DNA from 2 places in the Kineococcus sp. R86509 genome. Region 2 is predicted to be linked to the other one. Evidence: riboswitches for the same ligand, from Rfam matches in the RefSeq annotation. Region 2 holds a riboswitch; the other holds the start of a gene.
The links. A riboswitch is a leader RNA that binds a small molecule or an ion and turns the genes downstream of it on or off. The one in region 2 is predicted to bind cyclic di-AMP.

Region 1 (6,066 bases), 2.1 Mb from region 2:
ACTGGCGCACCGAGACCGAGGCGGGGCTGCGCCTGGCGGCCCGCATCGAGGAGGACTCCCGCCTGGAGGTGCAGCTGCGGACGTTCCTGCGTGCCGCCGAACGCGACCACGGTCGCGCGGGTCCGCTGAGCGTGGCCGCCGGGGCCGAGGAACGCCGGGTGCGCTGGGTCGCGGACCAGCAGCGCGCCGCGGGCAAGGAACGGGCCCGCACGCTGGGTTGGACGGACTGCTACACCTTCACCAAGTCGATGGGTGAGCGACTCGTCGAGGAGATCGCCGCCCCCGTCATCCCGACGACGATCCTGCGCCCGAGCGTCGTGGAGTCCGCCGTCCAGCACCCGCACCCGGGCTGGATCGAGGGCTTCAAGATGGCCGAGCCGCTGATCCTGGCCTACGGCCGCGGTGAGCTGACGGAGTTCCCGGCGGCACCGGACGCGGTCCTCGACGTGGTGCCCATCGACCACGTCGTGAACGCCATCCTGGTCGCGTCGGCGACCCCGCCGCCGTTGTCGCAGCCGGCGTACTACCACGTGTCCTCGGGCAACCGGAACCCGTTGACGTTCCGCCAGATCTACGAGTTCATCCGCGAGTACTTCACGGAGCACCCCTTCGACTCCTCCCCCGCGGTCATGCCCACGTGGGACTTCCCGGGGGGTCGGGCCGTGGAGCGCAAGGTCCGGGCCGGGGAGCTGCTCACCGGCGCGGGGAACCGGCTGCTGGCGTTCGCGCCGCGCTCGGAACGGGTCCGCGAGGCCTCCCGCAAGCTCGACACCCTCAGCCGGCAGCTCGACAGCGGTCGTCGCTACATGGACCTGTACAAGGCCTACACCGAGGCCGAGCTCCGGTTCGTCGACGACAAGACGCTGGCGCTGCACGAGTCGCTGGACCCCGCGGACGCGGAGCTCTTCGGCTTCGACACCTCGACGGTGGACTGGCGCCACTACTGGCTCGACAGCCACTGCCCCAGCGTCACGACGCAGATGCGCAAGTACGAGGAGATCCGCCGTCGGCGCACGCTGACCGAGTCCACCGGCCCGCGGGCGCTGAAGCCCGTCGCGGAGGGTTCGGCGCCCGTCCTCGCGGTCTTCGACCTCGCCGGGACGCTGATCCCGGGGACCGTCGTCGACTCGTACCTGACGCTGCGCCTCTCGGCGCTGGACGCCCCGGCGCGGGTCGCGGAGTTCGGCCGGATCATGCGCCACCTGCCGGGGTGGATCGCCGCCGAACGGCGCGACCGCGGCAGCTTCCTGCGTTCCCTCTTCCGCGGGTACGCGGGCGTCGACCTGGACCTGCTGGAGGCCTACGTCGACGAGGTGCACGCGCCGCGCTTCCTGGAGCAGGTCTCCTCGGACGCGTTGCGGCGCATCCAGGGTCACCGCGACGCCGGGCACCGGACCATCCTCATGACCGGCGACGTGCGCCAGGTGACGCGGCCGTTGTCGGCCCTCTTCGACGAGGTCGTCTGCACCGACCTGGACGAGGAGCTCGACCTCGGCGGGCGCCGCCGGGCCAGCGGCTTCCTGAAGTCCCCACCCCTGGTCGGGGAGGCGCGGGCCGCCTGGCTGCGCCGCTACGCCGAGGTCGAGGGGGCGGACCTGTCCGCCAGCTACGCCTACGCCGACTCCCACGTCGACGTGCCGCTGCTGAAGTCGGTGGGCAACCCGACGGCCGTCTCGCCCGACGTCCCGCTGTTCCGGGTGGCCCGCGCCTCGCGCTGGCCGGTGGCGGACTGGGCGGCGAGTTCGCCCGCGCGGCGGCTGCGGGTGCCGCAGCAGGTGCTCGCGGGCACCGACTGAGCCGTGCCGGACGGCTCCCCGGGGGGTCGACGTGGCAGGATGCGAACCGTGCACTCCACACCGTCGAGCAGTCGATGCGGACCGCCGGTGTCGAGGACCGAAGGATGGCGAGGCTGATGGGGATCCCCCGACCGACGCGGATCGTGCGTGCGCTGCCGTTGCTGCGCAAGCACTCCGGGTCTGCTCCCGAGGACAAGGCCGGTCGGGCGGTCCACCGCAACGACTGGGTGCGCTCGGCTCCGGCCACGGCGGTGCGCTCCGGGCTGCAGCGGGTCCTGATGACCCCCGTCCTCCGCTCGCAGGTGACGGTCCACGTGCACAACGCCGAGGTGCTGGACCGCCTCGGTGGCGCGGCCGTGCTGGTCGCCAACCACTCCTCGCACCTGGACGCCCCGGTGCTGCTGGAGGCCCTCGGACCGCGCCGTCGCCGCCGGATCGCGATCGCCGCGGCCGCGGACTACTTCTTCGACGTGTGGTGGCGCGCAGCCCCGTCGGGCCTGGTCATCGGCACCTTCCCGCTGGAACGCCGCGGGACGGCGGGGGCGAGCGCGTCCTCGCAGCTGCTCGCCGACGGCTGGAGCCTGGTGATGTTCCCCGAGGGTGGGCGCAGCTACACCGGTGAGATGCGCCCGTTCAAGAAGGGCGCGGCGTACCTGGCCCTGGAGGCCGGGGTGCCGGTCGTCCCGATCGCCCTGCGCGGGACCTACGACGCGATGCCGCCGAAGCGGAACTGGCCGGTGAAGGGGCGTCCGCCGATCCACGTGACCTTCGGTGAGCCGCTGCACGGACGCGAGGGTGAACGGGCCGGGGACTTCACCCCCCGGATCGAGGAAGCCGTCGCGAAACTGCTCGCGAACAGCTGATCCGAGCGCTCCAGGGCGTGATCTGCGCCACACGCGGACGTCACTCACCAGCCTGATCAGGGGTTTCGTGCACGTTCACGTGACGGTGCGGACACGGCACGGTGTACGCCGGGCCTCGCGCTTGTTACGGTCGGCCCGTCCCTGAGCCCGTTCGGGGACACGTCGCGGAGACGCCGAGTCCTGCCCACCGCGCCGGATGCAGAACCCGTGGGCAGGAGCGGGGGACCCAAGGTTCCTCGGACCACCGCAGTCCGCTGCGGAGTCCTCGGGGTGAAGCCGCGTCCGCGCGGCCGGGTCACACCTTCGACCCGAACCCGACAGCTGACCTCGCAGGCGTTGGAGGCCAACCATGTCTGCGATCCGTCGCGCCCCGTCCCGTCTCGTCCGCCGTGGCCTGCTGGCCACCTTCGCCGCCGGCGCTGCCGGTGCCGCTCTGCTGGGCCCCGTCTCCAGCGCCTCGGCCGCTCCCGTGCAGGAGTGGGACGCGCTCGCCCACTGCGAGTCCAGCGGCAACTGGCACATCAACACCGGCAACGGCTACTACGGCGGGCTGCAGTTCAACCCGCGCACCTGGACCAGCTTCGGCGGTGGGCAGTACGCGGGCCGCGCCGACCAGGCCTCCCGTGAGCAGCAGATCGTCGTCGCCGAGCGCGTGCTCGCGGCCCAGGGCTGGAACGCCTGGCCGTCCTGCTCGCGCCGTCTCGGCCTGCACGGCTCGGCCGACCCCGTCGGCCAGGAGGCCGCGCTGCTCCACCCGGCGCCCGCCCCCGCTCCCGCTCCGGCCCCCGCGCCTGCTCCGGCCCCCGCGCCGGTCGCCGTTGTCGAGGCCGCTCCGGCGCCCGCCGCCCGCACCTACACCGTCGCCCCCGGCGACACCCTCTACCGGATCGCCGTGAACAACGGTGTCGCCGGCGGGTACGTCGCGGTGTGGAACGCCAACCGCGGCCTCATCGGTGACAACCCGGCGCACATCGCCGTCGGCCAGGTCCTCGTCCTCCCCTGACCCCTCCCGTCCGCGATCGTGCAGGGATCCCCGGCACGATCGCGGACGGTGGTCCGACCAGCGTCAGGGACGCTGGTCGAAGACGTGCCGGCGCACCCAGGCGTGCATCGCGACGGCCGCCGCCGCCCCCACGTTGATCGAGCGGGTCGAGCCGAACTGCGCGATGGCCAGCACGTCGACGCAGTGCGCGACCGCCTCGTCGCTCAGTCCCGGACCTTCCTGCCCGAAGAGCATCACGCACTCGCGCGGGAGGTCGTAGGTCTCCAGCGGTACCGATCCCTCGACGTTGTCGATGCCGACGATCGGGAGCCCCCGTTCGGCGGCCCAAGCGACGAGGGCCTCCACGTCGGCGTGGTGGTGCACCGACAGGTACCGGTCGGTGACCATCGCGCCGCGCCGGTTCCACCGCCGGTGGCCCACGACGTGCGCACCGGCCGCGTTCACGGCGTTCGCGGTCCGCACGACGGAACCGATGTTCGCGTCGTGCTGCCAGTTCTCGACCGCCACGTGCAGCGGGTTCCGGCGGGTGTCGAGGTCGGCGACGATCGCGGCGTTGGACCAGTACCGGTACTCGTCACCCACGTTGCGCCGGTCACCCTCGAGCAGCAGCTCGGGGTCGAAGCGCGGGTCGTCGGGCCAGGTCCCCTCCCAGGGCCCCACGCCGACGACCCGCTGCTCCTGGACCTCGTCACTCACCGGACCATCATCGCAAGGCTCAGACGGCCTTCTTCCACGCGGACCGGAAACCCAGCGAGCGGCCGGTCTGCAGCAGGCTGTTCTCGTAGAGACGGCGCGCGACGGTGACGAAGAGCACGGCGGTGGCCGCGATGATCAGCAGCGAGAGCAACGGTTCCCACAGGGCGACGTCCCCCTGGACCACGCGCTTGGGCATGACCATCGGCGAGGACAACGGGATGTAGCTCAACGCGGTCTGCAGCGGGCCGGGTTCGTTGGCGAGGAAGCTGGCGAAGAACGGCAGCATGACGAACATCTGCACCGGGGTCGCCGTCGACTGCAGGTCCTCGAGCCGGCTCGCCATCGCGCCCGCCGCGGCCCACAGGCAGGAGAGCATCGCGAAGCCGAGGACGAAGAAGACGAGGAACCACGCGGCGGCGCTGGGGATGCCCGGGATGCTGTCCAGCAGTTCCGGCTGGGCGATGCGCAGGGCCGCCACCCCGGCGACGACGAGCAGCAGGATCTGACCGAAGGCCAGGATCCCGTTGCCGAGGATCTTGCCGATGAGCAACTGCCGCACCGGGACGGTCGTCACGAGCAGTTCGATGACGCGGGTCTGCTTCTCCTGCACCACGCTCTGCGCGATCGAGTAGCCGAAGAGGACGACGATCTGGAAGAACAGCACTGCGAACGCGAGGCCGAGAAGGTAGACGAGCAACGGGTCCACCGCGTCGGGGTCGAGCAGTCGCGTCGACGGCGGCGGCAACGACAGGACGCGCTGGACCTCGGTCTGGTCCACCCCCAGCGCCTGGAAACCCAGCACGGTCTGAGCGGAACCGATCCGGGTGCGGAGGACGCCGGCCAGGGTGTCCGAGACGTTGCGGTCACCCAGGATGACGGCGCTGGTGTCCCCGACCACCACGGCGGCGTCGACGTCCCCGGCCCGGACGGCGGCCTCGGCGGCCGCGTCGTCGGCGACCTCCTTCAGCTCGATCCGGGTGTCCGGGTCCTCGCCGGGTCGGGCGACCACCAACGGCTGCGCCTGCGCGGTGACCGCGACGTCGTAGTCGTCGCCACCTCCGGAGATCACCCCGGGCAGGACGGAGGCCGCGGCGACGAGGACGAAGAGCAGGACGGTCGAGAAGATGAAACCCTTGTCCCGCAACTTCTCCGTCATCTCGCGCTGGGCGATGATCCACCACTGGGCGTTCACCGGGACACCTCCTGGAACAGGTCGGACAACGAGGGCAGCAGCGGGGCGAAGGAGCGGACCGGGCCGCGGCGGAGGGCCTCGGCGAGAACCCGCTGGTCGAGGTCGGGATCACCGTGGAGTTCGAGGACGGTCCCGTCGGCACGCCGTTCCAGCACCCGGACGCCGGGGACGTCGTCCAGCCAGCCGAGGTCGGCGTCGGCGACGAGCCGGAAGCGGGATCCGGCCCGTTCCCGGCGCAGCTTCTCCGGTTCTCCCGCGGCGACGACCCGACCGGCGTGCAGGATGACGAGTTCGTCGCAGAGCCGGTCGACGAGGTCGAGCTGGTGGCTGGAGAAGAGGACACCCACCCCCGCCGCGACCTTCTCCCGCAGCAGGTCCGCCATCGCGTCGACGGCGATCGGGTCGAGACCGGAGAACGGTTCGTCGAGGACCAGCAGTTCCGGGTCGTGCACCAGGGAGGCCGCCACCTGGACCCGCTGCTGGTTCCCCAGCGAGAGCGACTCCAGCTTGTCGCCG
Region 2 (6,066 bases):
CGAGGTGGACTTCGTCCACGAGCACCTCGCCGGAGACGCCCTGCGCGCACGCCTGGCCGGCGCGGAGGTCGTCGTCGCCATGCGCGAGCGGACACCGTTCGGGGCGGGCGAGTTCGCCGGTCTGCCCGACCTCCGCCTGCTGGTGACGACGGGGATGGCCAACGCCGCGATCGACCTGCCCGCGGCCGCGGGCCACGGGGTCCTGGTCTGCGGGACGGGGACGGCCGGCACACCGACGACCGCGACGCCGACGGCCGAACTCACGTGGGCCCTCGTGCTGGCCCTGACCCGGCGGGTCCCGGCCGAGGACGCGGGCCTCCGGGCGGGGCACTGGCAGCTGGGCGTGGGACTGGACCTGGCCGGGCTGACCTTCGGCACGATCGGGCTGGGGAACCTCGGCCGCCGGGTCGCGCGGATCGCGCAGGCCTTCGACATGGAGGTCCTCGCGTGGTCGGAGAACCTCGACCCGTCGCAGGCCCGGGAGCTCGGCGTGGAACCCGTCTCGAAGGCGGACCTGCTGCGCCGCAGCGACGTCGTCTCGGTCCACACCCGGCTCTCCGAGCGCACCCGCGGTCTGCTGGGTGCGGCGGAGCTGTCCGCGATGAAGTCCACGGCGTTCCTGGTGAACACCTCGCGGGGCCCGGTCGTGGACACCGACGCGCTCGTGGCGGCCCTGCACGCGGGGACGATCGCCGGGGCGGGGCTCGACGTGTACGACGTCGAACCCCTACCCCTGGGCCACCCGCTGCGCGAGGCCCCGAACACCGTCCTGACCCCGCACACGGGGTACGTGACGCAGGACTCCTACCGCCGGATGTACCTCGACGCCGTCGAGGACGTCACGGCCTGGCGGGCAGGCCGCCCGGTGCGGGTGCTCTGCTGACCCTCAGTTGACGAGGACGCGCCAGGACCCGTCGCCGAGGGCGACGACGTCACCGTCGGAGAGCTGACGACCCCGGCGGTCCTCGGGCTCCTCGTTCACCGTCACCTCCCCGGCCTGGAGGACCTCACGGGCCTCCCCACCGGAGTCGACGGCGCCGGCGAGCTTGAGGAACTGCCCGAGGCGCACGATCCCCGTCACCTCGACGTCGATCGTCTCCACCGCCACCTCACTCATCGACGGCCAGCGCGGTGAGGACACCGGCGACCCGGTCGGCCTCGGCACGGGTGAGGCGCTCCGGCACCAGGACCTCGACCCGGGTGCCGTCGGGCAGCGGGATCGTGTGCATGAGCATCTCCCGCCCGCCGGGGACGACCACCTCGGCGTCCTCGGGGACCTCGGTCCCGGTCGTGGTCCGCGCCCCCGGGGTCGAGCCGAGGAACGCCTTCAGCCGGTCGATGCCCTGTTCTGCGAGGCGTTCGGCTCCCGGGTCCAGCCGGCCCTGCTTCAGCAGACCCCGCAGCACCGCGTCGATCGACTCGCCCTGCCTCTTGTTCTCGTCCATGCCCCCAGCGTCGCACCCACCCGCGCCGTCCTCGTCATCCGTACGGCGGAACCCCGGACGCCGTCCGTCGTCCCGCCGGCGGGGCCGGGGTCAGGCGGCGGTGGCGAGGAACTCGTCCCAGCGGGGGTCGGGGGTCTCGGCCCCCCGCACGGCCCAGGACGCGCCCCGGGGGGCGGCGGGTCGGAACGGCATGCTCCAGCCCATCTCCTCGGGGGTGCGGTCGCCCTTGGCGTTGTTGCAGCGCACGCAGCAGGCGACGAGGTTCTCCCAGCTGTCCGGGCCGCGACGGCTGCGCGGCAGGACGTGGTCGACGGTGCTCGCGTGGCCGCGGCAGTAGGCGCAGCGCTGGTGGTCGCGGCGCAGGACGCCACGCCGGCTGACCGGGACGACCTGGCCGCGCGGGACGCGGACGTAGCGCGTGAGCAGGATGACGGAGGGCCGTTCGAGGCTCATCGTCGCGCCGACGACGGGGTCGGCGTCGGCGAGGACCACCGACGCCTTCCCGGCGAGCACGAGGACGAGTGCCCTGCGGAAGGACACCACCGCGAGCGGTTCGAAGCCGGCGTTCAGCACGAGCGTGCGCACATCCACCTCCTGAGACGACGAGAGGCGCCGTCCCCGGTGGGGAGGGCGCCTCTGAGAGCGACGACGTGCACATGGTGGTGGTGCACGTGGTGGTGGTGCTCCGCGTGCTGCTGGAGGGCGTGGGGCACCACGGTGGCTGTGCCGCCGTGACGCCTGGTCATCGGACCTCCGTGGGTGCCGTCGTCGTTGACGGCACCCTACGTCGCGAGGGGTGGTGGAGTCAGCAACTTTCCCGTGAATCCCACCGGGCGTGCCGGAACCGGGGAGGTGACCCGGGTCCGCCCGCGAACGCGAGAACGGCGCCCGCCGCACCACCGTCGGAGGCGGGAGCCTCCTCCGGTGGGCGCGACGAGCGCCGTTCCTGCGGACCCGAGCGACGATCACTCGCCGATCGGTGACGTGCCTCGATCAGACGGTGGCGGCGAGGCGACCGAAGGTGACGGCGTCGCTCCAGATCGCGCGGAGCTGGACGGGCTTGCCGGTCCGCGGCGCGTCCCACATCATCCCGCCGCCCGCGTAGATGCCCACGTGGAAGGCACGGCCGGAGCCGTTGCTGAAGAAGACGAGGTCGCCGGGGACGGCGTCGCCGCGGGAGATCGTGGCCGCGGCCGACTTCTGGGCGGCGGCGGTCCGGGGGATCTCGACGCCGACCTGGCGGTAGACGTAGCTGGTGTAGCCCGAGCAGTCGAAGCCGGCGGGGGTGGTGCCGCCGTAGACGTAGGGGACACCGGCGTAGTCGTCGGCCACGTCGAGGATGCGCGCACCCATCGAGGCCTGGACCGGGGCGGGCGCGGGAGCCGGTGCGGCCACCGGAGCCGCCACGACCGGCGCGGGCTCGGCGACGATCGCGTTCTCCGCGACGCTGGAGGCCACGACCGGGACGGCGTCCGCGGTACGGGTGGCCCGGGTGAGGACCGGGGCGGCGACGACGACGGGCGCAGCGGCCGGGGCAGCGGAGAACGTCGCGGTGCTCGACAGGGTGCTCACCGTGGCGGGTGCCGACACGACGCCGGCGGCAGTGGTGCCGAAGGCGGCGGGAACGGCGGTCGCCACCGAGGCGACGCTCGAGCCGACGGCGGCCGGGGCTGCACTGGTCAAGGCGCTCGCGGGGAGAGCGACGGAGACGAGCAGACCACCGGCGGCGGCGGCGACCGCACCGGTGCGGACGGCGCCGCCGGCGGTGCGGGCGACGCTGTCGGACAGGTCGGTCAGGGGGGTACGGGCACGAACGGCGGCGCGATGGCGCGCCTGGACGCGAGTCGTCAAGGTGGTGGCCTCTCCGACGCCTGCGAGGTGAGCTGTCGGGTTCGGGAGGGAGTATCCCCCGGCCGGTTCGCACCGGCTTCACCCCAAGGACTCGGCGCGACCAGGTGGTCGTGCTCCGCCCGGGAAACGTGGTTCCCCCACCCCTGCCATGAAATGTCTCGGGGGACCTCGGCGTGGTGGCAGGGCTCGGCGTCCACGTGAGGGCATCCGCGTGCGCTGTCGAGGATGCGGATGGACCATAACCCGATCCTGGGTCGAATGTCACGACCCGGTGACGAACTGGTGCCGGGGACGTGACGACGAGTCGGGCTTGATCTACAGAGAGTGACGACTTAGAACGGGAAGTGGACGACGCCGAGGGCCGAACGGGTGACCTCGGCCTTCACCCTCCGTCGCAGATCACCCGTGGGAGGGCCGGCAGGCGGCTGTCCGGGCTGTTCCCGGGCCCGGAACCCCGCGTCGTCGAGGGGTTCCCGGGTCGGGCGGGGTCAGCTGAGGGCGACGAAGATGTGCGACGCCTCGGCCGACGTGAGGTCCACCACACCCTCGCCCACCGCGACCTCGACGCCGGAGGCCGACGACTTCGCGACGACCTCGACCCCGGGGACCAGGCCGGCGGCGTGGAAGCGGGCCAGCAGCGGGACGTCGGTCTGCAGCGGTTCGCCGAGGCGCCGCACGACGACGGAGCGCCCCTCGAGCTCGGGGCTGCTCAGCGACTGCACACCGGAGCGGAAGTCCTCGGTCGAGCACTCCTCCCCCAGCTCGTCCAGACCGGGGATCGGATTGCCGTAGGGCGAGGAGTGCGGGTGGTCCAGGATCGCCACGAGGCGCTTCTCGACCTCCTCGGAGACGACGTGCTCCCAGCGGCAGGCCTCCTCGTGGACGAGGCTCCACTCCAGTCCGATGACGTCGGTCAGCAGGCGCTCGGTGAGGCGGTGCTTGCGCATGACCCGCATCGCCTTCTGCTTGCCGGCGTCGGTCAGCTCCAGCCGCCGGTCGGTGCCCACGTGCAGCAACCCGTCGCGCTCCATCCGCGCCACGGTCTGGGAGACCGTCGGGCCGGAGTGGTGCAACCGCTCGGCGATGCGAGCGCGCATCGGCACGATGCCTTCCTCTTCCAGTTCGAAGACCGTCTTGAGGTACATCTCGGTGGTGTCGATGAGATCGCTCACGGTGCCCATCATCGTTCATCGCGACCGGTGGTCGCACCCTTGACCCCGGGGCGTTCGGGGCGTGTCCGCGCAGAGCGTCCGACGGGTCGGGGCCCCACCTCCACCGGGCCTCCACCGGGCGGGGCGGCGGACGCGCGGATAGCGTCCCGGCGTGGCCGCCCGCGAACAGGACCGTGACCCGAGGACCAGCGTGCTCTGGTTCCGTCGGGACCTCCGACTCAGCGACCACCCGGCGTTGCTCGCCGCGGCGGCGGAAGGGTCGGTGCTCCCGCTCTTCGTCATCGACCCCGCGCTCTGGAAGCCCTCCGGGGACGTCCGCCGCGCCTACCTGCTCCGCTCGCTGCGGGCGCTCGACGCGTCCCTGGGCGGCAACCTCGTGGTCGAAGCGGGCGACCCGGCGCAGGTCGTGGACGACGTCGCCGCGCGGGTCGGGGCCCGCCGGGTGCACGTCAGCGCCGACGCCGGCCCCTACGGCCGTCGGCGCGACGACGCGGTCGCGACGGCGCTGGCGGGTCACGACCGTGAACTGGTCCGCACCGGGACGCCCTACGCCATCGGGCCCGGGACCATCCTCAACGGCTCCGGCAAGCCGTTCCAGGTCTTCACCCCGTTCTCACGCGCCTGGAACGAGCACGGCTGGCCCGCGCCCGCCGCCGATCCCGGTGACGTCGACTGGGTGCACGACGGTGCGGGGGTCGACGGCTCGCACTGGCCGGGCGAACCGGACCTGGGCGACCTCGAACTCCCCGAGGCCGGCGAGGACGCCGCCTTCGCGCGCTGGCACGACTTCCTCGACGGCGCCCTGGCCGACTACGACGGCGAGCGGAACCGCCCCGACCACGACGGCACCTCCCAGCTCTCGCACGCCCTGAAGTGGGGCGAGCTGCATCCCCGGACCCTGCTGGCCGCGTTGCGTGCGAAGCGGTCGGTGGGGGCGGAGACCTACCGGACCGAACTGTGCTGGCGGGAGTTCTACGCCGACGTGCTCTGGAACCGCCCGGAGTCCGCCCGGGAGTACTACCGCCCACAACTGGCGGCCATGAACTACGAACCCGTGGGCGAGTCGTTCACGGCCTGGGCCGAGGGGCGCACGGGGTTCCCCATCGTCGACGCCGGGATGCGCCAGCTGCGCTCCGTCGGGTGGGTCCACAACCGGGTCCGGATGATCGTCGCGAGCTTCCTCGTCAAGGACCTGCACGTCGACTGGCGCTCCGGGGCACGGGAGTTCATGCACTGGTTGCGCGACGGGGACCTCGCCAGCAACAACCACGGCTGGCAGTGGGTGGCGGGGTCGGGGACCGACGCCTCGCCGTTCTTCCGGATCTTCAACCCGATCACCCAGGGCCAGAAGTTCGACCCCGACGGCAGCTACGTCCGCCGCTGGGTCCCGGAGCTGGGCCACCTCGCGGGGAAGTCCGCGCACACCCCCTGGGACGCGGCCGACGGGTACGAGCAGGGCTACCCCGAACGCATCGTCGACCACGCCCACGAACGCCAGGTGGCGTTGGAGGACTACGCCCGAGTCAAGGGCTGACGGGTGACTTCCTGCTGCGCAGGGTGAGCAGGCCGCAGGACCACGAGGACGAGAACTCCGACGA

Region 1: another riboswitch for cyclic di-AMP. It lies ahead of SJY07_RS15975 (transglycosylase family protein); the one in region 2 lies ahead of SJY07_RS05255 (C40 family peptidase).

Annotation. Positions count from the first base shown of each region.
Region 1 covers NZ_JAXHCE010000001.1:3,268,356-3,274,421, reverse strand. The annotation lists gene SJY07_RS15985 (SDR family oxidoreductase) at 1-1,796, shown strand, start outside; gene SJY07_RS15980 (lysophospholipid acyltransferase family protein) at 1,901-2,659, shown strand; cyclic di-AMP (ydaO/yuaA leader) riboswitch at 2,840-3,010, shown strand; gene SJY07_RS15975 (transglycosylase family protein) at 3,009-3,662, shown strand; gene SJY07_RS15970 (TrmH family RNA methyltransferase) at 3,726-4,358, opposite strand; gene SJY07_RS15965 (ABC transporter permease) at 4,378-5,550, opposite strand; gene SJY07_RS15960 (ATP-binding cassette domain-containing protein) at 5,547-6,066, opposite strand, start outside.
Region 2 covers NZ_JAXHCE010000001.1:1,118,441-1,124,506, forward strand. The annotation lists gene SJY07_RS05235 (D-2-hydroxyacid dehydrogenase family protein) at 1-883, shown strand, start outside; gene SJY07_RS05240 (RNA-binding S4 domain-containing protein) at 887-1,102, opposite strand; gene SJY07_RS05245 (hypothetical protein) at 1,110-1,445, opposite strand; gene SJY07_RS05250 (HNH endonuclease) at 1,536-2,030, opposite strand; gene SJY07_RS05255 (C40 family peptidase) at 2,439-3,296, opposite strand; cyclic di-AMP (ydaO/yuaA leader) riboswitch at 3,299-3,480, opposite strand; gene SJY07_RS05260 (metal-dependent transcriptional regulator) at 3,785-4,468, opposite strand; gene SJY07_RS05265 (cryptochrome/photolyase family protein) at 4,620-6,002, shown strand; gene SJY07_RS05270 (DHA2 family efflux MFS transporter permease subunit) at 5,981-6,066, opposite strand, start outside.